DNA from 3 places in the Aphanothece sacrum FPU1 genome. Region 1 is predicted to be linked to each of the others. Evidence: predicted binding sites of a transcription regulator. Region 1 holds the regulator's gene; each other region holds the start of a gene.
The links. Region 1 encodes NtcA, which controls nitrogen genes in cyanobacteria. Its sites were predicted from a motif close to TTTGTANCNNNNGNTACAAA; they were not measured.

Region 2: AsFPU1_RS01230 (ferredoxin--nitrite reductase) is a predicted target of NtcA. The motif match lies at 3,501-3,520, and genes of this name have one in related genera.
Region 3: AsFPU1_RS20635 (ammonium transporter) is a predicted target of NtcA. The motif match lies at 2,467-2,486, and genes of this name have one in related genera.

What each region holds. Positions count from the first base shown of each region.
Region 1 covers NZ_BDQK01000013.1:441,113-449,251, reverse strand. Annotated here, with positions in the region: gene AsFPU1_RS12715 (DUF3084 family protein) at 1-842, opposite strand, end outside; gene ntcA (global nitrogen regulator NtcA) at 869-1,546, opposite strand; gene fabI (enoyl-ACP reductase FabI) at 1,778-2,554, shown strand; gene AsFPU1_RS12700 (PDDEXK family nuclease) at 2,777-3,088, shown strand; gene AsFPU1_RS22660 (hypothetical protein) at 3,241-3,417, shown strand; gene AsFPU1_RS12695 (calcium-binding protein) at 3,594-5,474, shown strand; gene AsFPU1_RS12690 (DUF6334 family protein) at 5,533-5,967, shown strand; gene rsmG (16S rRNA (guanine(527)-N(7))-methyltransferase RsmG) at 5,977-6,723, shown strand; gene AsFPU1_RS12680 (MBL fold metallo-hydrolase) at 6,800-7,660, opposite strand; gene acsF (magnesium-protoporphyrin IX monomethyl ester (oxidative) cyclase) at 7,979-8,139, shown strand, end outside.
Region 2 covers NZ_BDQK01000001.1:286,727-294,865, forward strand. Annotated here, with positions in the region: gene AsFPU1_RS01220 (molybdopterin oxidoreductase family protein) at 1-1,674, opposite strand, end outside; partial or broken gene AsFPU1_RS01225 (Uma2 family endonuclease) at 1,754-1,840, shown strand; gene AsFPU1_RS01230 (ferredoxin--nitrite reductase) at 1,897-3,441, opposite strand; gene tig (trigger factor) at 3,692-5,101, shown strand; gene clpP (ATP-dependent Clp endopeptidase proteolytic subunit ClpP) at 5,318-6,007, shown strand; gene clpX (ATP-dependent protease ATP-binding subunit ClpX) at 6,019-7,356, shown strand; gene AsFPU1_RS01250 (alpha/beta fold hydrolase) at 7,373-8,139, shown strand, end outside.
Region 3 covers NZ_BDQK01000017.1:165,824-173,962, forward strand. Annotated here, with positions in the region: gene AsFPU1_RS20630 (4-hydroxy-3-methylbut-2-enyl diphosphate reductase) at 1-721, opposite strand, end outside; gene AsFPU1_RS20635 (ammonium transporter) at 801-2,330, opposite strand; gene ribD (bifunctional diaminohydroxyphosphoribosylaminopyrimidine deaminase/5-amino-6-(5-phosphoribosylamino)uracil reductase RibD) at 2,505-3,587, shown strand; gene AsFPU1_RS22815 (hypothetical protein) at 3,995-4,168, opposite strand; gene AsFPU1_RS20645 (class I SAM-dependent methyltransferase) at 4,298-5,428, opposite strand; gene AsFPU1_RS20650 (DUF1640 domain-containing protein) at 5,447-5,851, opposite strand; gene AsFPU1_RS20655 (coiled-coil domain-containing protein) at 5,904-6,254, opposite strand; gene AsFPU1_RS20660 (coiled-coil domain-containing protein) at 6,307-6,636, opposite strand; gene AsFPU1_RS20665 (hypothetical protein) at 6,689-6,985, opposite strand; gene AsFPU1_RS20670 (coiled-coil domain-containing protein) at 7,038-7,355, opposite strand; gene AsFPU1_RS20675 (glycosyltransferase family 4 protein) at 7,570-8,139, shown strand, end outside.

The sequences.
Region 1 (8,139 bases):
CGTAAGTCTTGATAATTCTGATAGTATTGTTCTAAAATATCTACTTGTCGTTGCAAATAAATCAATTCTCTTTCGGATTTTTTTAATTGAGATTCTCTATTTTTTACCGCTAAATCTTTTAGGTTAATTGCTTGGTCAAGTTGAACAATTTGCACATCTCTATTATCAATTTCTGTTTGTAATTTACTTTGTTGTTGTTGTAAATTTTGCAAGCGACTTTCAAGCTGTTTCAAACGGCTTTGTCGTTCTTGTAAAACACGATTTTGAGCAGAAATTTTTGTCTTACCTCTTTTAACTTCTGTATCCCGATTACGAATTTCTGATTGTAGTTGGCTAATTTGTTGATCAAGTTGAGTTTTATTGCGAACCAGTTCTTCTCTTTCTTTGAGTAATGTTTGAATATCCTCTCGTAGTTTTTTCCCTTGACTAACAACCGTTTTCAGTTGTTGTTGAGCTTTGGTAAAATTCTGATTAATAGATTCTAATTGTTTTTGAACTGTTTTTTGTTCCGTCTTAGCCGTATATAACTGTTTCTCAATATCTTGTTTATCATTAGCAACCCTTTCTAAATCTCCCTTAGCTGTTCGTAATTGTTTTTGAATTTCATCAAGTTGAAATAACCCTTCTCGTAACGATTTACTCAAGGTAAAAAGAATAATTAGGGTAGAAGCAGAAATTAGGGTTCCCGTCATCACTGTCACTAAAATTGCAGTTTGCTTAGGACGCAAGTTGCCGATACGCATTCTAGCTTTACCGACTTTAGTTCCTAAGCGATCGCCTAATGCTGCAATTAAGCCACCCAAGATTAAAATTGCTGCAATTAAAATATAAGCACTGGTCATGGGTGATTAGTGGTGAACACAGAATATTAAGTAAACTGTTGACTAAGAGCGACAGGGTTATGAACTGTAATCTTTTTCTTATGAATAGAAATCATTTCTTGTTCACGCAAATCCCCCAATAAACGGGTCACGGTCACACGGGTAGAACCAATTGCTTCAGCGATCGCCTGATGAGACAATTTTAAATCAATACGGATACCATCAGTGGTGGGTACGCCAAAATCTCGACATAAAATTAAGAGAAAACTGACCAAACGGGAACCCATATCACGATGGGCCAGGGTTTCAATCATCATTTCTGTTTGTAGAATGCGAGATGATAACCCCTGAAGCATTAAAATTGACAAATCGGGATTATTTTTTAAGGCCAGTTCCACTTGCTCAATAGGAGCAGAAAGTAATTCTACTGGGGTAAAAGCCACCGCATGATAAAAGCGATCAGAACGTTGGCCAGTAATCAGGGATAAAACACCAAATACACTATTTTCCCTCAATAAAGCCACCGTTATTTCTTCTCCTGCTTCATAAACACGAGAAAGCTTGACCGCACCTTTAAGTAAAAAATAGACTCTCTCGGCCGGATCACCCGGAAAAAAGATTGTCTTACCCCGTTCAAACGCTTCGACAACAGGAGGATACGGGCCGCCTCCAATTCGACGAAAGACGGCTGCTAGGGGTTTATCTTGTGGCAGAGATAGTTCCATTAGACTTCACTTAAAGTTAACAGGAGAATGAACCATTGTAACAGCATGAATAACTTAATCGTCAACTATAGACACATCACTTTAGCGTATCTTCAGAGGTTTGTGCTACGTTTTGCTTGACAATGTTTCTATGAGGATAACAAGTACCCTGTTCTGTCAATGATTATAACCATCCATATTTAGAACGGGGTAACTTAATTGACTCAAAATTGTACAATTGCTGAATAAACTATGTTAGATTTAACGGGAAAAAACGCTCTAGTAACAGGAATTGCTAATAATCGCTCGATTGCTTGGGGAATTGCCCAACAACTTCATAAAGCGGGTGCAAACCTCGGTGTTACCTATTTACCGGATGAAAAGGGCCGTTTTGAGAAAAAAGTCCGAGAAGTTGTAGAACCTCTGAATCCTTCTATTTTCGTGCCTTGTAATGTACAAGATGAGGCCCAGATGGAAGAAACATTTAAAGTAGTAGAGGAAACTTGGGGTAAACTCGATATTCTCATCCATTGTCTAGCTTTTGCGGATAAGGAAGGCTTAAGCGGTGATTTTTCGGGAATTTCCAGAGAATCGTTTACTCAGTCCTTAGAAATTAGTACTTTTTCTTTAGGAAATATGGCTAAGTATGCTAAACCTTTAATGAGTGAAGGAGGCAGTATTGTTACTCTTACTTATGTGGGGGGAGTGAAGGTAATTCCTAATTATAATTTAATGGGAGTTGCTAAGGCCGGATTAGAAATGACAGTACGTTATTTAGCGGCTGAATTAGGCCCCCAAAATATTCGAGTTAATGCTATTTCTGCTGGGCCAATTCGCACTTTAGCGGCTTCGGCAGTGGGGGGTATTCTTGATATGATTCATCATGTAGAAGCGGTTGCCCCATTAAGGCGTACAGTGACTCAATTAGAAGTAGGAAATACTGCTACATTTTTATCTAGTGACCTCGCTAGTGGCATCACCGGACAAGTGATTTATGTGGATGCGGGTTACGAAATTATGGGTATGTAAAAATTAAGAATGAGGGTTTATATTTTATGCCCTCATTCTGCTTATTGCTAACTTAGAGCTTCTGTTAAGAACGTGGTGCTAAGCTGTCACGAATCTAAATTGGTAGTTGAGACGGCAAGGGAGCAGGGAGAAAGAGCTTGAGCTTTTGTACTAAAATTCTCTATAACCATTTTAAATGCGTCTTAGCTTAGACTGAAGGCATTAATTGGGCTAAATTGACCTATGACCATTGGGATTCCCTCCGGGACGGCAACGCCGAACGGCCAACAAATACAACAGAAACCGCTTAACTTTGATGAGTTTCTCGCCTGTTATGGTGGTGATAACCGCTATGAACTGATTGATGGAGAAGTATTCGACTTGGAACCAACTGGCCAAAATGAGGAAGTTGCCGCTTTCATTACTACAAAGATCTGTGTCGAGATCGACGGAATAGGTTTACCTTGGTTTGTGCTTCAGAGGGGACTATTGTGCCCTTCTAATACTGATATGACAGCATTTAGACCTGATGTTGCCGTTGTTGATCGAAACTAACTTACTAAAGAACTGCTTTGGTCTGACCAGTCGATCCTAACTCTGGGTAGTTCAATTAAATTTGTCGCGGAAGTTGTGAGTAGCAACTGGCAAAATGATTATGCGCGAAAGGTTGAAGACCCGTATTATTTCTGCAAGAAAAGCGACGAAATATGAAGAACGAACCTACTTCGAGCAACTCTCAAACTGATTGGCAACGATTGGATGCGATGAGTGATGAAGATATTGATTTATCAGATTGTCCAGAGATTACGCCGGAAATGTTTGCTAAGCCTACGAATTATAAGCTTTACTTATCACCACAGGTACGGGAGAGCCAAAATCAATAACAATGTATTGACACATTTATTATTCATTTGCTATACTACATAGTAAGAAACCGCAGATAAGTTGAAATAAAATTTAGGACTTTTCTGTTCCCTATACTTTTTTAAGCCCAAAATTACATCCTAAACAACATTTTTCTGGCGATTACAACAAAACTTGTAAGGGAAAAGAAAAAACCATGCCTAATAATACAGTAAACATTCCTATCCCCTTTTCTACGATCATTATTGGCACTAATGATGGTGAAATTCTAATAGGAACATCAGAACATGATGTTATTGATGGTCGAGGCGGAAATGATAATATTTCGGGACTCATCGGCAACGACGCTATCTCTGGTGATAAAGGAAATGACACCATTGATGGAGGTGAAGGTAACGATCTAATCTTTGGTCATGACGGCTATGATAGTGTCTCTGGTGGCAGTGGACAAGATGTCTTAATAGGAGTTAACCCCACATCAGGATTTGGCACTTTTGAACAAGATATCTTAACAGGAGGAGCGGATCAAGATCTATTTGTTTTAGGGGACAAAAATCATGTTTATTACAATGATAATGATGCCACCACGCCAGGAAGTGGAGACTATGCTTTAATTACTGATTTTACCCCTGGTCAAGATGTTATTGAACTCAATGGGTCAGCCGAACTTTATAGCTTAGATTTCTACACTACAAGTGATGGCACAATTAAAGCAGACATTGTTTATGATTCAGGAGTTGCTGCCAGAGGAGAATTAATTGGTATTTTGGAGAATGTTTCCCCAACTTTACAATTGACAGATTCTTCCTTTATTTATCAACAAAATGATTATGAAAGTCTCTACAATCAGATTTTTACCCCTTTGATAGATTTGCCACCAGGAAACTATAACAATGTAACAGGAGTTATCATAACAACGTTCCCGCCTTTTCCTGTTTATCCGTTTCCTATTCCTGGCCCAGTTATTAATACTCCTCCTAATATCATTAACGGAACCCGAAGAAATGATATTTTAGTTGGTACGGATGGCAGAGATATCATTTACGGTTTCCAAGGGAATGATGATCTTTCGGGCCTCGGTGGTAATGATTCAATTTTTGGCGGACAAGGACATGACACCATCTCTGGTGGAGATGGAGATGATAGTCTAGAAGGAGGTTTAGGTAATGATGTCATTACTGGTGACGCAGGAAATGACTTTATCTCAGGAGATCAGGGTAATGATGACCTCAGTGGTGGTTTAGGCAATGACACCATTTCAGGTGGAGACGGAAGCGACACCCTCTCTGGTGATGAAGGCAATGATGATATTTCAGGTGGAAATGGCAATGATCAGTTGAGTGGTGGTTTAGGTAATGACACCATTTTAGGAGAACAAGGACACGACACCATTTCAGGAGGAGACGGAGACGACAACCTTGACGGTGGTAGTGGTAGTGATGTCATTACTGGTGACGCAGGAAATGATGTTATCTCTGGACAACAAGGAAATGATGTTCTTAGTGGTGGTTTAGGCAATGACACCCTTTTTGGTGGCCAGGGGCAAGATAGCATCGCTGGTGGAGACGGAAACGACAATATTGAAGGTGGTAATGGCCATGATGTCCTTAGTGGAGGTTTAGGCCAAGACACTATTTCTGGTGGCCAGGGACGGGACAAGCTTTTTGGTGACGCAGGAAGTGACCTGCTTTCTGGTGGAGACGGGAATGATACTTTAATTGGGGCTAATATTAGCTTAGGTGGTGCTTTTGAACAAGATACTTTAACAGGAGGTTCTGGTGGCGATCGCTTTATCTTAGGAGATGCCAATAAAGTCTATTATGATGATGGTGATCCGGTTTCTCTGGGTGAATTTGATTATGCTTTGATTACTGATTTCCAAGCTGATCAAGATGTTATTCAATTACATGGCCCCATTGAGTATTATAAGCTTGATTTTTATACAACTTCACAAGGATCAATTAATGCTGCTGTGTTGTACGATCCAGGAGTAACAGCCCGTCGAGAACTCATTGGTATTATTCAGGATGTTTCTGCCAATCTCAACTTAACTGATAGTTCCTTTGTTGTTGTTTAGATAATAAGACTGACAAAGAAGCGTTTCACTGGTACAATGCTTGTGAAACTTTTTTTTTGTGAGAAATTTGATAAACAATAAATTTCCCATTGGACAAACCTTAACCGGAGTCACAGTTATTGAAGACAAAGACTTTGGTGGAAATGAACTCTGTCTAGAACAAGTGAAATTACTTTTTCTAGAACAAACAATTATTCTCTTACCAATATCTGATACAGATGAAATAAAAATCATCAAAGAGAATAAAGTTGATAAGTACATAACAAATAGTCCTTCTTGGTGTGAATCTTTTATCAACAAAAAATTAATGACCGTCTGGGTATGTGATAACGATCAAGGATATCAAGATCAAGTTATTTTTGCTTTTGGTTATCTACGACCTAGTCTTGCTTTTGTTTCTGAAGGTTCAGTGATTAAAGTATTTAACTATGAGCCAATTTACCGTGTTTTGTCTGACACAAAATTACAGTATAATCAAGTTCTTATCAGTTAAATAAAATCAATGTCTACGGTCATGAACGATGAAACCTTACCAGAATTTAATGAAATTTGGCAGCAAACATTAGGATGGCAACCTCATCAACAACAACAAGAACAATACCAAAGATTATATCAAGAAATTCTAGCAGCTAATCGCCAAATTAATCTCACTCGAATTACTGATCCTAATGAGTTTTGGGAAAAACATCTTTGGGATTCTTTAGCAGGTGTTATCGGCATAGATTTAGTTAATCCTAACAATTTATTACAAGTTATTGACATTGGAACCGGAGCCGGATTTCCTGGAATTCCCATTGCGATCGCTTTTCCTAATTGGCAAATTACCTTATTAGATTCAACGCGCAAAAAAGTTAATTTTATTGACTGTCTTTTGCCGATTTTAGAACTTAAAAATTGTCAAACTTTAAACGGAAGATCAGAAGAAATTGGACAAACTAAACACTATCGAGAAAATTATAATATAGCCTTAATTAGAGCAGTAGGAGAACCTTCTATTTGTGCTGAATATGCCTTACCCTTATTAAAAATAGGGGGAATTGCTATATTATATCGAGGACATTGGCAAGAAGAAGAAACCTTAAAACTTGAATTAGCATTAAAACAATTAGGGGGTAAAATGGCTTTAATTAGACCCTTACAAACCCCACTAACTCAAAGTGTCCGTCATTTTATTTATATACAAAAAATTGTTAAAACTCCCCCTCAATTTCCCCGTCAGGTTGGCATTCCTAAACAACATCCTTTATAAACTTTTTATTGTGGCATGGTTTTACATACTAGGTTTGGTATAACCGATTAATTTAATTTTAAAATAGTAACAATGATTATGATAAGGGATGTTTTAATTTAATTATTAATCCTTCTTTGGCTAAGACAGTATTAGGAAATACTGATATTGCTTGTTCTCCAATACGATCTAAACAATCATCATTATGGGCAGGATCATGATGAAAAAGAACTAAGTTTTTAACATTAACAGCTTTGGCTATCTTAACCGCTTCTTGCCAAGTAGAATGACCCCATCCCACTTTACTAGAACCCTTCTGATAGTATTCTTCATCAGTATAAGTAGTATCAATAATTAACACATCAGCATCTTGTGCTAATCTTAAAACATTCTCATCAAGACGATCAGGAAAATGCTCTGTATCCGTAATATAAACGGCTGTTGAACCTTTCCAACTAACACGATACCCTAATGCTTCCCCTGGATGATTTAACTTTCCTGTGGTAATAATAACATCCCCAATTGTAATTTTTCCTTCAGCTTCTATATCATAGAATTCTAAATTTGCTTGCATAATTTGTAAAGGAACTGGAAAATTAGGATGCAACATTTGATCATGAAGACGTTGTTTAATTGTTGCTCCATTGGGGGCCGGTAAACCATAAATATTAAACTTATTTCCCTTAATAAAAGCAGGAATAAAAAAAGGAAATCCTTGAATATGATCCCAATGAGAATGAGTAAAAAATAAATGGGCCATAAGAGGCATTTCTGATAACATTGACTGTCCTAAAATTCGCAGTCCTGTCCCCCCATCAAAAATTAAGCGTTCTTTTCCCACACGCATTTCTACACAAGAGGTATTCCCCCCATAACGGACGGTTTCGGTTCCAGGACAAGGAATACTCCCCCTAACCCCCCAAAATTTTATTTCAAAGCGATCATCAATATTAGACATAAATTTCCTAAACAAGCGGCTAAAGCAAAACCCTTATTTAATCGGACTATTCACTAGGGTATCAATATGTTGGCTCTATCGGTCGGATTTTTTTGGTCAAGTTTCCCATTCACGGAAAAATACTTACCTTATTTATTAGTTAATGACCTTATTTTTAACATAACTTGACATTGTGTTGTAACTCTTAATAAAAAGAAAGCTCAATATTGACCTAGAGGCTGATAAACTATGATACAAGCCGCGTCTAACAAGGCCAAAATAAAGTAACTTTTTGTTGCTGACTCTATCCGATTAAAGAAAAATCCCTTTAAACAAGCTATGGTCAATACCCTTCAAAAACCTGAGTTTGAGGAACTACGCCCAGGTATCAAAGTTCCTGCTAAAGAAACCATTCTCACCCCTCGCTTTTATACCACAGACTTTGACGCGATGGCCAAGATGGACATTTCAGTCAACGAAGAGGAATTACAAGCCATTCT
Region 2 (8,139 bases), on a different contig from region 1:
AGCTTCTAGATAAGGCCAGTGATCAGGATAAGGCCATTGTAACGGGCCGTAAGTACGTAACCGTTCATGACTTAACCCGGAACAGTCACAAGGACGACCAGTGGTAATTCTTGCGAATTCTTCGTAAACTTGCGCCGAATTCTTAAATTTAAACCCTTTTTCAAACCCTAATCTCCGTCCCACTTCGGCAAAAATTTCCCAATCTGCCCTCGCTTCTCCAGGAGGATCACGAAATTTAGGGGCCAGGGTGACAATGCGTTCAGAATTGGTCATTGTACCCGCTTTTTCACTCCATTGAGCCGCAGGGAGTAAAATATGAGCATAAGCTGCCGTTTCTGTGGGATAGTAAGCATCTTGATAAACCGTAAACGGCGATCGCCTTAAAGCCGCTTGAGTCCGTTTAATATCGGGCATACTAACGGCTGGATTTGTGGCGGCAATCCATAATAACCCGACTTCTGAGGTTTCTAACCCTTCGATCATTTCCCAAGCAGTACGACCCCGTTGAGGTTGAATACTACCAGGAGGAAGATCCCAAAATTGTTCAATTTCGGCCCGATGTTGGGGATTATTGACGACACGATAACCAGGTAAAATATGAGAAAGGCCTCCAGCTTCTCGTCCCCCCATAGCATTAGGTTGACCTGTCAGAGAAAAGGGCCCGGCCCCCGGTTTACCGATATCACCTGTCATCAGATGAAGATTAATCAGGGTGCGGACTTTGGCAGTTCCTTCCGAAGACTGATTAATTCCCATAGACCATAAAGAGAGAACGTTCTGTGCTTCACCCCAATATCTAGCCGCTTGTTCTAAATGATCAATACGAATACCACATTTACGGGAGACTAATTCCGGGGGATAATGACAAATGACCTCAGCATAGTCCGAAAACCCTTTTGTACATTCATCGATAAAAAACATATTTGTATAGCCCCAAAGCATCAATAAATGAGCTATACCGTTGAATAAATCAATGTCTGTGCCAGGATTAATGGCTAGATGTAAATCTGCTGCTTCGGCGGTTTGAGTGCGACGAGGATCAACCACAATCATTTTAACCTGACGATTTTTTTTGTGGTGTTGACGTAAACGGTTAAAGACAATGGGATGACATTCTGCAGTATTGGTTCCTACTAAAAAAGCACAGTCGGTTAACTCTAAATCTTCATAACAACAGGGGGGGCCGTCACTGCCGAAACTTTGAATATAACCAGAAACGGCGGAAGACATACACAAACGGGAATTTGCATCAAAATTATTGGTTCCCAGATGGCCTTTAAACAATTTTTGAGCAATATAATAATCTTCTGTCTGAAATTGACCCGAACCGTACATACATAAAGCATCTGCTCCTTGGTTTTTGTGTACTATTTGAATACGGTTAACAATAGTTTCTAAGGCTTGATCCCAACTTACACGACGAAATTCATCATCTAAAGATTTCCGCATCATGGGATATTTTAGACGATCTTTTTCTAAAGATTCTGTCACCGTTGCCCCTTTGACACAGACTTTGCCCATACTAGACGGGTGAGTGCGATCGCCTCTAATTTGCCAGACGGGGTTTCCTTGACTATCTCGATGTACCGCTTTACCAGGTTGGGCCGGGGGTAAAGCTTCTAAACCACAACCAACGCCACAGTAAGGACAAACCGTTTTTGCTGAGTCAGTCATATTTGAGAATAAGGGTTAGGGGTTAGGGGTTTATGGTCTAAAATTAAGACTAGGGTGATTTCTGGGGCAGAATTTAGCCATGACAACAGTAATCTTAAACTTAGATACAGTAAACCTCAGTGATGAACAATTTTACCAACTGTGTCAAGTTAACCAAGATTGGCAGCAAACCTTATTGAATTCGTTACAAAAGTTAAGAATTCATAATTCATAATTCATAATTTATTTCGCTGTTGCCCCAAAATTCTCGATTAAAATCTTGGACAAAATAGGGATTAAATCTTCACAAGCAATGCCTTTTTGTACACAAGTTCCTAAATGTGCATCTTTGCCAACTTTACCCCCCATATACAGGTCAACTCCTTCGACAGTTTTGCCATCTTTGCGGACTTTGGTTCCCATTAAGCCAATATCAGCCACTTGAGGTTGTCCACAAGAATTAGGACATCCTGTCCAATGAATTCGTACTGTGCGGGGAAGATTTAATAGTTCATCTAAAGCCTTCCCTAACTTAACAGCCCTATTTTTCGTTTCTATCAGGGCAAAGCCACAAAATTGCGCCCCAGTACAGGAAACTAAGGCCCTTTGTAAGGGTTTAGGGTTAATGCTGAATTTTTGTAGTAAGGGTTCAGCTAGAAATAGTTCTAGATTTTCCGTGGAAATATGTGGAATAATGACATTTTGTTCAACCGTTAGGCGAATTTCACCATTTCCATAAACTTCGGCTAATCTCGCTAAATCTAACATATCTTGAGCATATAATCGCCCCACAGGAATATGTAAGCCCACATAATTCATTCCTGGCTGTTTTTGCGGAAAAACTCCAATATGATCCCGTTTATCCCAGTCAATTGCGTCTTCTTGAGCAGCCATAGCCAAAGGATGGCTTAATTGGGCTTCGACTTCGGCCCGGAATTTATTAATGCCCCATTCATCAATTAACCACATCAGACGGGCTTTTTGACGGTTAGCTCTTAAACCATGATCTCGATATACAGTAAGAATGGCGTAGCATAAACTGATCACTTTGTCAATACTTAGATTAATCCAAGCATTTAAGGGAATAGCCGCTTCACAGCGTTTAGCGGAGAAAAAGCCACCAACTAACACATTAAACCCTAATTCACCGTCTTTATAAGCAGGAACAAAGGCAATATCATTAATTTCTGCATGGACTGAGTTATCCCGTCCCCCTTCAATGGCAATATTAAATTTACGGGGTAAATTAGTAAAATTATAATTACCTTCACCCTTGTTAGTAACAATGTCTTGAACTTTGCGTACTAATTCACGGGTATCAATTAATTCGTCTTGATCTAACCCTGCAACGGGTGAACCCGTAATGTTGCGTACACTATCCATTCCCGACTGAACAGAAGTCAGATCAACAGCTTTCAGACGACGGAAAATGTCTGGGATGTCTTCGAGACGAATGCCCCTTAATTGTAGGTTTTGTCGCGTGGAGATGTCGGCATTGCCATCATCTCCATACCGTTGTACAATTTGTCCTAAGACTTCCATTTGATCGCTGGTTAAGATGCCATTGGGAATGCGTAGGCGTAACATGAATTTTCCTGGTGTGACAGGACGATAAAATACCCCTACCCACTTGAGTCGATATTCTAAATCGGTTTTGTCCATTGCTTCCCAACCAATCCGGGCAAAATACTCTAGCTCATCTCTAATGGCTAGTCCGTCTTTTTCGGCTTTAAACTTCTCAAATTTGTTTAAAGAATTTGTTGTCTCAGGTTTAGTGCTTTGTACCATAGTTGGTACTCCTATTGCTGTTGTGTTGCCCTCATTCAACCACTTTATTCTTGCTCCATTTTGTAACATTAGTCACTAATTGTTCTTTGTTATGAATAAAACGCATCGAAATCATTCATTTTTAACATAAAGATGAGATTGTAGTCAAATCAAAAGAGTCCCAGGATTTAACCCTGGGTAAAATGAGATTGGGATTGCTTTTTGCTGAGAATTATGGCATGATACAAAATTGTCCGAAATCGTAACATCTATGAAAGTCACCCAGGAAAAACTCCCCGATAGTCAAATTGGCTTAAAAATCGAAATCCCGGCTGAAACCTTAAAAAAAGCCTATGAAAAAACGGTCAATAATTTAGCCCGTACCGCCAATATTCCTGGGTTTCGGAAAGGAAAAGTACCGCGTCAAATTCTGCTGCAACGGTTAGGAAAGCAATATATTAAGGCAGCAACCCTAGAAGAATTGATTCAAGAAACTGTCAAAAATGTTATCAAAGAAGAATCTTTAGAAGTATTAGGCAATAACTATCTACTACGTTCTAGTTTTGAGGAATTAATTGGTAAATTTAACACGGAAGAACCCCTCACCTTTTTAGCTGCTGTTGATGTACCCCCCACAGTCGAACTGGGAGATTATCATACTTTAAGTATCAAAGCGGAAGAAACCGTCTATAATCCGCAAAAATTAGAAGATTGGCTCAAAGAACGTCAGGAAAAACAAGCAACTCTCGTTCCCGTTGAAGATCGTCCCTTACAAATGGGAGATGTAGCTATTGTTGACTATGAGGGACGTTTTGCACCCGCAGAAGGGGAAGAACTCAGCAGTGAACCCATTCCTGGAGTTCATGGGAAAGATTTTCGGGTTGATCTCGAAGAAGGTCGTTTTATCGCAGGAATGGTAGAGGGGATGGTGGGAATGAACCCCGAAGAAATTAAGGATATTTCTTTAGTTTTTCCTGACGAATATCCTCAAGAAGATTTAGCTGGACAACCCGTCGTTTTTAGAATTACTCTCAAAGAAATTAAAGAAAAAGAGTTACCTGAACTTGATGACGATTTCGCTGAAGAAGTTAGCAAATATGAAACTATTGCTGAGTTACGGGAGTCTTTAGAAAAAGAGTTTCAAGAAGAAGCGGCAAACGCTACCAAAAAAAGCACCCAAGATGCAATTATTGCTCAATTAATGGAACTCTGTACGGCCGATATTCCTGATACGATGATACAAGACCAAATTACCCAAGTGCTTACCCAAACTGCGATGCAGATGGAACAAATGGGAATTGATCTACGTCAATTGTTTACTCAAGAAAATCTGCCAAAATTGAGAGAAAATGCTCGTCCTGAAGCTTTCGCCAGACTTAAACAAACCTTAGTTATTAAAGAAATTGCTAAGGTTGAAAATATTAAGATAGGGGAGTCTGCCATTCAAGAGAGAAGTCAGACGGTTATTGAGCAATTATCGGGACAACAGGTTGATGCAGATAAATTACGTCAACTGGTATACGACGACTTGTTAGCAGAGGCTACTCTAGATTGGCTTCAAGACAAAGCCACCGTAGAATTGGTTCCCGAAGGTACTTTAAAAGCGGCTGAAACAGAGGAAACTGAAGAAACCGAAGAAACACAAACAATAGATGTTAGTGCTTCTGACTCAGAAGAATAAAAGGATAGGGGCGAATAGCCATTGACCCCTACCATAGCCGATGGGGAAAGCTAATAAAGTAAAGTAAGACGGCTCATCAAATTAGCCGTCTGTTTGTGTTAGGATGAAACGAGTTGAGATCTTAATTAACCCCTAATACCTATAGTTTCGTAGGTGTAAACGGGAAATCTCAACGAATTCTTAATCTTTAAAATTTTTGACCTGACTTAACGGGCTATGATTCAATCTCAATCCTTAGATTATGCCATGCACAACCAACGTTCCTCAGAGATATACTCCATGAGTCAAAACGTTGTACCGATGGTAGTCGAACAGTCTGGAGTGGGAGAACGGGCCTTTGATATTTATTCTCGTTTACTACGGGAGCGCATTATCTTTCTAGGAACCCCTGTAGATGATCAGGTGGCTGACTCCATTGTCGCCCAATTACTGTTCCTCGATGCGGAAGACCCGGATAAAGATATTCAAATTTATATCAATTCTCCTGGGGGTTCAGTTTATGCTGGACTCGCTATTTATGATACCATGCAACAAATTCGCCCTAATGTGGTTACCATTTGTTTTGGATTAGCTGCTAGTATGGGAGCATTCCTGTTATCAGGAGGAACCCAAGGAAAGCGCATGGCTCTGCCTAGTTCTCGTATTATGATTCACCAACCTTTGGGGGGCGCACAAGGACAGGCAGTGGAAATTGCAATTCAAGCCAAAGAAATCCTTTATATCAAGCGGCGATTGAATGAAATGCTCGCTGAGCATACCAAACAACCTTTTGATATGATAGCTGCCGATACGGAGCGAGACTTTTTTATGTCAGCTCACGAGGCCAAAGATTACGGTCTGATCGATAGAGTAATTGTTCGGCAAGAGTTACCTGACCCCACTGTTCCTGTCACCTCACTCACCTAAATCACAAGCTTATGTCTAAATATGACTCCCATCTAAAATGTTCATTTTGCGGCAAATCCCAGGAGCAGGTGCGTAAGCTCATCGCTGGCCCGGGAGTCTACATTTGTGATGAATGTGTTGAATTATGTAACGAGATTTTGGATGAAGAATTGATTGATGATCCCACTCGTCGCCCCATGACGGCAGCAAGTCCTGATGAGTCGGGAACTAAACGTCGTAACCGTCCCGATCGTCTGCCCTTTGATCTAATTCCTAAACCTAGAGATATCAAAAAAAGTCTCGATGAGTACGTTATTGGACAAGAGGAGTCAAAAAAAGTTCTCTCTGTGGCAGTATACAATCATTATAAGCGTTTGAGTTTAACTAACTCTAAAAAGGGCGGCCATGGGGAAGATGGCATTGAACTTCATAAGTCCAATATTCTTTTGATGGGGCCAACAGGATCAGGGAAAACCTTACTTGCTCAAACTTTAGCCCGTATTTTAGAGGTTCCGTTTGCGGTAGCAGATGCTACTACCCTCACAGAAGCGGGTTATGTGGGGGAAGATGTGGAAAATATCCTACTGCGACTGCTACAAGTGGCAGATTTAGACGTAGAAGAAGCTCAACGGGGTATCATTTATATCGATGAAATTGATAAAATTGCCCGTAAGAGTGAAAATCCTTCCATTACTCGTGATGTGTCGGGTGAAGGGGTTCAACAAGCTTTACTGAAGATGTTGGAGGGGACGATCGCTAATGTTCCACCTCAAGGGGGACGCAAACACCCTTATCAAGATTGTATTCAAATTGATACTAGCAATATTCTCTTTATCTGTGGTGGGGCCTTTGTTGGCTTAGATAAGGTGATTGAACAACGACTTGGTAAGAAGTCTATGGGGTTTGTTCGTCCAGGGGAAACTCCATCTAAGGAAAAACGGGCAGCAGAGTTAGTGCAGAAGGTTGAACCGGATGATTTGGTAAAATTTGGCATGATTCCCGAATTTGTGGGACGTATTCCGGTGATGACGGCTTTAAATCCCTTAGATGAAGATACTTTGATCGCTATTTTAACTAAGCCTCGTAATGCTTTGGTTAAGCAGTATCAAAAATTGCTCAAGATGGATAATGTTCAACTAGAGTTTAATAAGGATGCTATACAAGCGATCGCTCAAGAAGCTTACCGACGCAAAACAGGGGCTAGGGCTTTACGGGGCATTGTGGAAGAATTAATGTTAGATATAATGTATGAGTTACCATCTCGTAAGGATCTGCAACGGTGCATGATTACGAAGGAAATGGTGGAACGACGGTCTACGTCTGAGATTCTCGTACATCCTTCTTCTATTCCTACACCAGAATCAGCTTAATTTGACGAAATTATCCATGAATAAGATTAATATTCGCGGTGTCGATCACTATTATGAGTGGATACGTCAACCGGGGGACACGGGGTTAAAACCTGTTATGGTGTTTGTTCATGGTTGGGCTGGTTCGGCACGCTATTGGCAAAGTACGGCCCAAGCTTTGTGCGATCGTTATGATTGTTTATTGTACGATATGCGAGGTTTTGGCCGGTCTAAATTGCCGGAAATTTCCCTAAATTTAAGTTACGAATTAGAGGAGTACGCGGAAGATTTAAGGGTATTATTAGATAGTTTAGGTATTGATAAAGTTTATCTGCATAGTCACTCTATGGGTGCTTCTGTGGGGGCTTTATTTATGACAATGTACCCGAAAAAGGTGGAACGGGCTATCTTAACTTGTAATGGCATTTTTGAGTATGATGAGAGGGCGTTTAATGCCTTTCATCAGTTTGGTGGTTATGTGGTTAAGTTTCGTTATAATTGGTTTTTAAAGGTTCCTTTGGCTGATCGTTTATTTATGGCCAGATTTTTATATCGTCCCATTAAAAAAGAGGAAAGATTGGCTTTTTTAGAGGATTTTATATTAGCAGATTATGAAGCAGCTTTAGGCACAATTTATACGTCTGTGAGTAAGAAAGCGGTGGAAATTATGCCGCAAAAGTTTGCAGAAATTACTGTTCCTACTTTGTTAATTTCTGGGGAGAAAGATCAGATTATTCCGGCAAAAATGGGACGGATGGCGGCAAGTTTAAATGATAAAATTGAGTATGTAGAGATGGCGAAAAC
Region 3 (8,139 bases), on a different contig from region 1:
AATCTAGATCTGGATCAAATCCTTGAGAATGAGAATTTTTAAACTTAGTTAAAAATTCTTCTTTATTGCCTCCATTTAGGATATAATCACAGACATAATGAGCTTGTTCTAAATTAAGAACTACCAAATAAATTCCGGCAAAAGAACTGGTAGCAACGGTTTCTTCGTGAGCATATTTACCGTGAATAATAGAGGTATGATTACGTTTTTTGTGCTTTTCTACCGAGTTCCAAACTTTAGAAACCCAGGGACAAGTGGTGTCTACAATTGTGCAACCTTTATCATTTAAAAGCTGCATTTCTGTTACACTTGCTCCAAAGGCTGGCAAAATTACCACATCACCTTTTTCAACCACGGAAAAATTTTTATGACCATTTACTAATTCAATAAAACCCACATTCATTTCTTCTAAGCGTTGATTAACCGAAGGATTATGAATAATTTCATTAGTAATCCAAATCCGTTCTTGAGGGAAATGTTGACGAGTTTCATAAGCCATTGCTACTGCCCTTTCTACTCCCCAACAAAAACCAAAAGCTTCTGCTAAACGAATAGTTACATTTCCTTGTTGCCATTGATAATTATTTTGACGAATTTTTTGGATCAGAGAACTTTGATACTCTGTATTCATTACCGTCATTACTTCATCTTCATGACCAAATCCTTTACGATGGTAATGTTCGGATTGTTGTAGAGAACGTTTAAAGGCTTTCGTATCCATTATCAATGATTAATTATGGGTTATTAATCATTGATTATAGAGGAAAAGGTAGGGTGGGCAATGCCCACCTCACATAAATTTAGACACCTGATTTTGCGCGAACATCTACATCGTTGATCCCTTTGTCACTACCCCCAGAAAAGCTATCTTGTTCCTTGACGAAACCATGATAAGCTTCCATGCCATGTTCGCCAATATCTAACCCCTTGATTTCTTCTTCTCGGCTAACACGAATACCTAAAGTAGCTTTGAGAACCATCCATGCAACCACACTAAAGACAACGGTAAAAGCGGCAATCGCAATAATACCAATGACTTGATTAATTAGTTGACCCATACCATAGCCATAAAATAGGCCGGTTTTTAGACTAAATAAGCCAACCGCTAAAGTTCCCCAAATACCGTTAACTAGGTGAACAGAAAGCGCACCCACCGGATCATCAATTTTGAGAACACTGTCAAAGAAACTGACGGCATATACTACCAGAACCCCGGCGATCGCACCGATAATTACAGCACCCCAATAGGATACCTCATTACAACCGGCCGTAATAGCGACTAAACCCGCTAAAATTCCGTTAATGACCATAGATAAGTCAGGTTTACCGTCTTTTTTCCAAGAAACCACAGTAGCGATAATTCCGCCCGTTGCACCTGCTAAATTAGTAGTAACGGCAATGTAAGGAACACTACTATCTGCAGCTAACTGGGAACCGGGGTTAAAGCCAAACCAACCTATCCAGAGAATGAGACAGCCTAAAGTAGCAATACTCATATTATGACCTGGAATGGCTTGAGAACGACCATCAACGTATTTACCCATTCTGGGGCCAAGAATAGCTGCCCCGACTAAAGCCGCCCAACCTCCAACAGAATGAACCACAGTCGAACCAGCAAAGTCTTTGAACCCTAGAGTTGTTAACCAACCGCTACCCCATACCCAATGACCTGTAATGGGATAGGCAATACCGACTAAAAGAAGACTAAATACTAAAAAATCAACGAATTTAATTCTTTCAGCAACTGCACCAGATACAATAGTTGCGGCAGTTCCGGCAAATGCTACCTGAAATAAGAAAAACACAGAGATGGGCAGTCCGATGGGAAAGGGTTTAAGGTTATAAGTAGCCGGATCTTGACTAGCCAAAAACCAACCCCCACTGCCGATAATAGGGTGATCTCCCCCAAACATCAAAGAAAAGCCCATCACCCAATAAGCAATGGTAGCTAAGGCAAAGACAATCAGGTTTTTGGTGAGAATATTAACCGCATTTTTTTGACGACAGAAACCAGTTTCTAGCATGGCGAAACCAGCATTCATAAAAATGACTAAAATCGCGGCAATTAATACCCAAATAGTATTTAAAGTTCCCTGAAGTTGAATAATGGCTTCAGGAGTAACTTCTGTGATTTCGAGGATCTTAATTTCTGTATTCTGGGCCAGAACAGCTTGATGCCAAACAATGGTAATAATTGTTGTTAAGGGAATACAAGCTATCCAGTAGCCAGAAAAGCTTTTAGCAATTGTTCTAAAGGGTTGCCAGTAAGGTTGTTCCCAAAACAAAGAGGAAGTTTCGGGAACCTCTTTTTTCGTTCTTGTTGATATCATTTTTTTAGACATAACCTTTTGTATGGTCTTAATATATGAACTTTACAAATAATAATTAGATTTCGTCAAGTTCATTTGATGTGTGACGCTAAAATATTATTTTTGAGTCATATTTCTATCGATAGAGTTTGGTTTTTTTGTATATGTTACTACAAGTATGAGGTTAATGGGGGGATGAATCACGACAACTTTGACCAACAGATGATGCAACGATGTCTAACATTGGCCCGTCAAGCTTTGGGACGAACTTCTCCTAATCCTTTGGTGGGGTCTGTTATCGTTAAGAATGGGGCCATTATTGGGGAAGGTTTTCACCCGAAAGCGGGAGAACCTCATGCAGAAATTTTTGCTCTTCGACAAGCTGGAGAAAATGCCACAGGAGCGACTGTATACGTCAATCTAGAGCCTTGTAATCATTATGGACGAACGCCACCCTGTACGGAAGCTTTACTGGCTGCTAAAGTGGCTAAAGTGGTGGTAGGGATGATTGATCCGAATCCTTTGGTATCGGGTCAAGGTATGGAAAAATTGCGACAAAATGGGGTTGAGGTCATTGTCGGGGTGGAAGAAGCGGCCTGTTGTCAGTTAAATGAAGGTTTTATTCATCGTATCGTCCATAAACAGCCTTTTGGTATTCTTAAGTATGCCATGACTCTTGATGGGAAAATTGCCACGACAACGGGTCATAGTGCATGGGTGACGGGGCCGGCCTCTCGTCAGGTAGTGCATGAGTTGCGGGCCGCTTGTGATGCGGTCATTGTTGGGGGTAATACGGTTCGACGGGATAATCCTCATTTAACCACTCATCAGGTATCTGGCCCTAACCCGTTACGGGTGGTGATGACTCGTAACCTGCATTTACCGTCTGAGGCCCATCTTTGGGATACAGAGGGGGCCCCTACGGTAGTTTTTACGGAATGGGGCAAAAATATACCATTACAGGAAAAATTACGGAATAAAGGGGTAGAAGTGATTGAGTTAACCCCTTTGACTCCTGCTGAGGTGATGCAGGTTCTTTATGAACGGGAACTCTCTACGGTTTTATGGGAATGTGGCGGAACTTTAGGCGCACAAGCGATCGCTCAAGGGTGCATCCAGAAAATTTTAGCATTTATTGCTCCTAAAATTATTGGGGGTGTTTTGTCTCCTTCTCCTATGGGAGATTTAGGATTAGAAAAAATGACGGATGCTTTATTATTAAAAAATATTAGTTTACGTCATATTGATGAGGATATTTTAATTGAAGGATATTTATAAATTATGAATTATAAATTATAAATTATAAAGTTGTTGAAAAAACTATTAATTCTCCATCCTGTAGGGACATGGCAATCATAACCTTGTCACCCAAATCAGAATTTAAAAGATGCCATGTCCATAGGGTTGATATCTAGCAACCTAAATTAAATGGGCATGGCAAAATTAATGTAATGGTAGGATTTTATCAGTTACTAATGCCATGCCCCTACAGCATTTTGACCTGGATATATCTATCTTAAATGCTGTTTTTTTCTTTGACTTTTTTACCCTATAGTTTGGGGTTATAGGCGCAAGGCTTTTCCATTATCTATATAATATCATGTCAAGTCAAGTTTGACAAGGGTTTTTTTGCATAAATTTTCCCGTTATGTAGGGGTCAACGGCCGTTGAACCCTACGATATGTTTAGCGGTATTCTTCTATGACAAACCCTTTAATCAGCGATCGCCCTTTCGACAATAGTAGATAAATATCTAGTGCTAGGGTTTTGACCCCAAAGATGACCGACAAAACAGGACAAAAATATCTAGTGCTAGGGTTTTGTACATCAATTTTTCCCCCTGTAGGGATGGCAATCATAACCTTGTCACCCAAACCAGAATTTAAAAGAGGCCATGTCCATATGGTTGATATCTAGCAACCTAAATTAAATGGGCATGGCAAAATTAATCTGATGGTAGGACTATATAATTTATTAATGTCATGCCCCTACAGAGTTTTTTGCCGAGAAATCGCATTACTAAACTCAATACATATGTTTAAATCAGCATTAGTTTTAATTGCTTCTGCATTAATATGAGTTGGTGCAGCACGATATCCTTGATCATTTAAAGATTGAATAAGTTGCGATCGCTTGGGAACATCTAATTTACCTCGCTTACCAATTTCCCCTAAAGTATAAAAATAAGGAGGAAAATCTAACTCATTTTCCATCACTGACAATAACTCTACTCTCTTTAACCATCTCCATTCTTTAGCTAAAGTTTTCATCTCTCCTAAATAGTCTCGATCATGTAAATTTCCTAACCACATTGGCCCCGATATTACATAAGGATTAATATTTTTTTCTTGAACACACTGAACTTTACCTAATTGATGCCAAGAAATTCTTTTATAATGACCACATTCATGACAATAACCAATAAATCCATAATTATCTAACGTCAAATTAGACTTATTTAATAACTGTAACATGACTCGATAAGTTTGACCTGTAAATAGGGAAAAAATTGGTTTAATTCCTAACTCCATTGTCGCCGCTTGTTGTAACACACTCCCAATTAATAACCGTAAAACTTGTTCTTGACAAGCAGGGTGTGATCTGGCATAAGATCCATATACTTGTAAACTTTTTTCTGGTAAATGTCCTGTTCCTGTTCGTCCATCTGTGCTGGTTAAATAAACTAATCCGCCTATTTTTGTTGCCCATAACATAGTGCTTAAATAAGGGGAAGGAGAACCGAAACCATCCACATCTACTAAATCATAATAATCTTTATTGTTATAACATTCAAAAAAGATATGATTAGCATTTTTATAACTTATTTTAACTTTATTTAAAAATAAAATATCTTGTAAATTGTCTTCTAAAATAGGTTTAATATCAAGATTACTATCATTAACTAAAATCTCATCTGCCCCACTTTCTAAATAATAACGTAAAGCACGAATACCACAACCCGTCATAGCATCTAAAACCCGTAATTGTCCATGTTTATGTTTATAAATTGTGGCAGCTAAAACCCCTAAATCTCTAGTGACTTTACTCTGAGGACGATAGAAAGCATTTCCAACTCTAAATGTAGCTTTTTCTTCTATGATTAAATTATGATTATTCATCGTTTATTTAGTTAATATTTAAGGATTTCCCACAAATCCCAATAATTTAGCTGCACCTCCTAAGATAGCAACAATTAATCCAATTAAAACCCCTCGACTGACAAATTCTTGAGACTCAACCCGTTTACTTAACCCTTCGACTTTTTCCTCTAATCTAACAACCGATACTTTGACACTGTTAACATCTTCAGAAAGTTTCTCAATTTTCTGGTCTAACTTCTCAATTTTCTGGTCTAACTTCTCAATTTTCCTATCAACATCTTGAGAAAGCTGATCAATTTTCCTATCAACATCTTGAGAAAGCTGATCAATTTTTCTGTCAACATTTTCAGAAAGCTTATCAATTTTGCTATCTAACTTATCTAATTTTTGATCAAACTTATTGAGAATTTCCTTTAAATCTGATTCAATAGTAACTGACATTTTTTTAGATTCCAATACAGAATAATTACTTAACCGTTAGGGTATGATAAACTTAAGGATTGCCAACAAATCCCAATAATTTAGCAGCCCCTCCTAAGATAGCAACAATTAATCCAATTAAAACCCCTCGACTGACAAATTCTTGAGACTCAGCCCGTTTACTCAAACCTTCGACTTTTTCTTCTAATCTGACAACCGATACTTTGACACTGTTAACATCTTCAGAGAGTTTATCAATTTTTTGATCTAATTTTTCAATCTTCTTGTCAACATCTTGAGAAAGCTGCTCAATTTTTTTGTCAATGTTTTCAGATAACTTATCAATTTTGCTATCTAACTTATCTAATTTTTGCTCAAACTTATTAAGAATTTCCTTTAAATCTGATTCAATAGTGACTGACATTTTTTTAGACTCCAATATACAATAATTACTTAACCATTAGGATTTGATAAACTTAAGGATTTCCAACAAATCCCAATAATTTAGCAGCCCCTCCTAAGATAGCAACAATTAATCCAATTAAAACCCCTCGACTGACAAATTCTTGAGACTCAGCCCGTTTACTCAAACCTTCGACTTTTTCTTCTAATCTGACAACCGATACTTTGACACTGTTAACATCTTCACTCAGTTTATTAAATTTCTGATCAACATCTTGAGAAAGCTGATCAATTTTTCTGTCAACATTTTCAGAAAGCTTATCAATTTTGCTATCTAACTTATCTAATTTTTGATCAAACTTATTGAGAATTTCCTTTAAATCTGATTCAATAGTAACTGACATTTTTTTAGATTCCAATACAGAATAATTACTTAACCGTTAGGGTATGATAAACTTAAGGATTGCCAACAAATCCCAATAATTTAGCAGCCCCTCCTAAGATAGCAACAATTAATCCAATTAAAACCCCTCGACTGACAAATTCTTGAGACTCAACCCGTTTACTCAAACCTTCGACTTTTTCTTCTAATCTAACAACCGATACTTTGACACTATTAACATCTTGAGAAAGTTGCTCAATTTTCTTGTCAATATTTTCAGAAAGCTTATCAATTTTGCTATCTAACTTATCTAATTTTTGCTCAAACTTATTAAGAATTTCCTTTAAATCTGATTCAATAGTGACTGACATTTTTTTAGACTCCAATATACAATAATTACTTAACCATTAGGATTTGATCAATTTAAGGATTGCCAACAAATCCCAATAATTTAGCAGCCCCTCCTAAGATAGCAACAATTAATCCAATTAAAACTCCTCGACTGACAAATTCTTGAGACTCAACCCGTTTACTCAAGCCTTCGACTTTTTCTTCTAATCTAACAACCGATACTTTGACACTATTAACATCTTCAGAAAGTTTATCAATCTTTTTGTCTAACTTCTCAATTTTTCTATCAACATCTTCAGAAAGCTTATCAATTTTGCTATCTAATTTATCTAATTTCTGCTCAAACTTATTAAGAATCTCTTTTAAATCTGATTCAATGGTGACTGACATTTATTTAGACTCCAAAGTCAGGGATAGTTTATTTAAGTTTAAGTCAGAAAAACAAAAGATGAGACAATCATTAAGAATAATTTAAGTATAAATTAAAATATGATCAACTTTAACAAGCTAAAATCCTTATTTTTCCCAAATGAATAGTTAAACACAAGTCAAATGTCACCTGATCGCCTACCATATCTATGAGATACTCGAAACTGACAATAGTATGCGAATTGCCCTATTTACCGAAACTTTTTTACCCAAAATTGATGGTATTGTCACCCGTTTACGTCATACCGTTGAACATTTGCAACGAAATGGCGATCAAGTCTTAATCTTTTCCCCTGATGGGGGGTTAAAGGAACACAAAGGGGCTAAAATTCATGGAGTCAAAGGTTTACCCTTACCTCTATATCCTGAACTAAAATTAGCCATTCCTACCCCAACAGTAGGTAAAGCGATCGAAAAATTTAAACCTGATGTGGTTCATGTGGTAAATCCGGCAGTTTTAGGATTAGGAGGCATTTATTATGCCAAAACCATGAATATTCCCCTAGTTGCTTCTTATCATACCCATTTACCCCAATATTTACACCATTATGGCTTAGGTTCCCTAGAAGGGTTATTATGGGAACTCTTAAAATTAGGTCATAACCAAGCGCGTTTAAACCTTTGTACCTCAACCGCAATGGTTAATGAATTAGTCACCCATGGTATCGAACGAGTAGACTTATGGCAACGGGGAGTCGATACAGAGATGTTTCATCCCCATTTAGCCTCAAAACAGATGCGATCG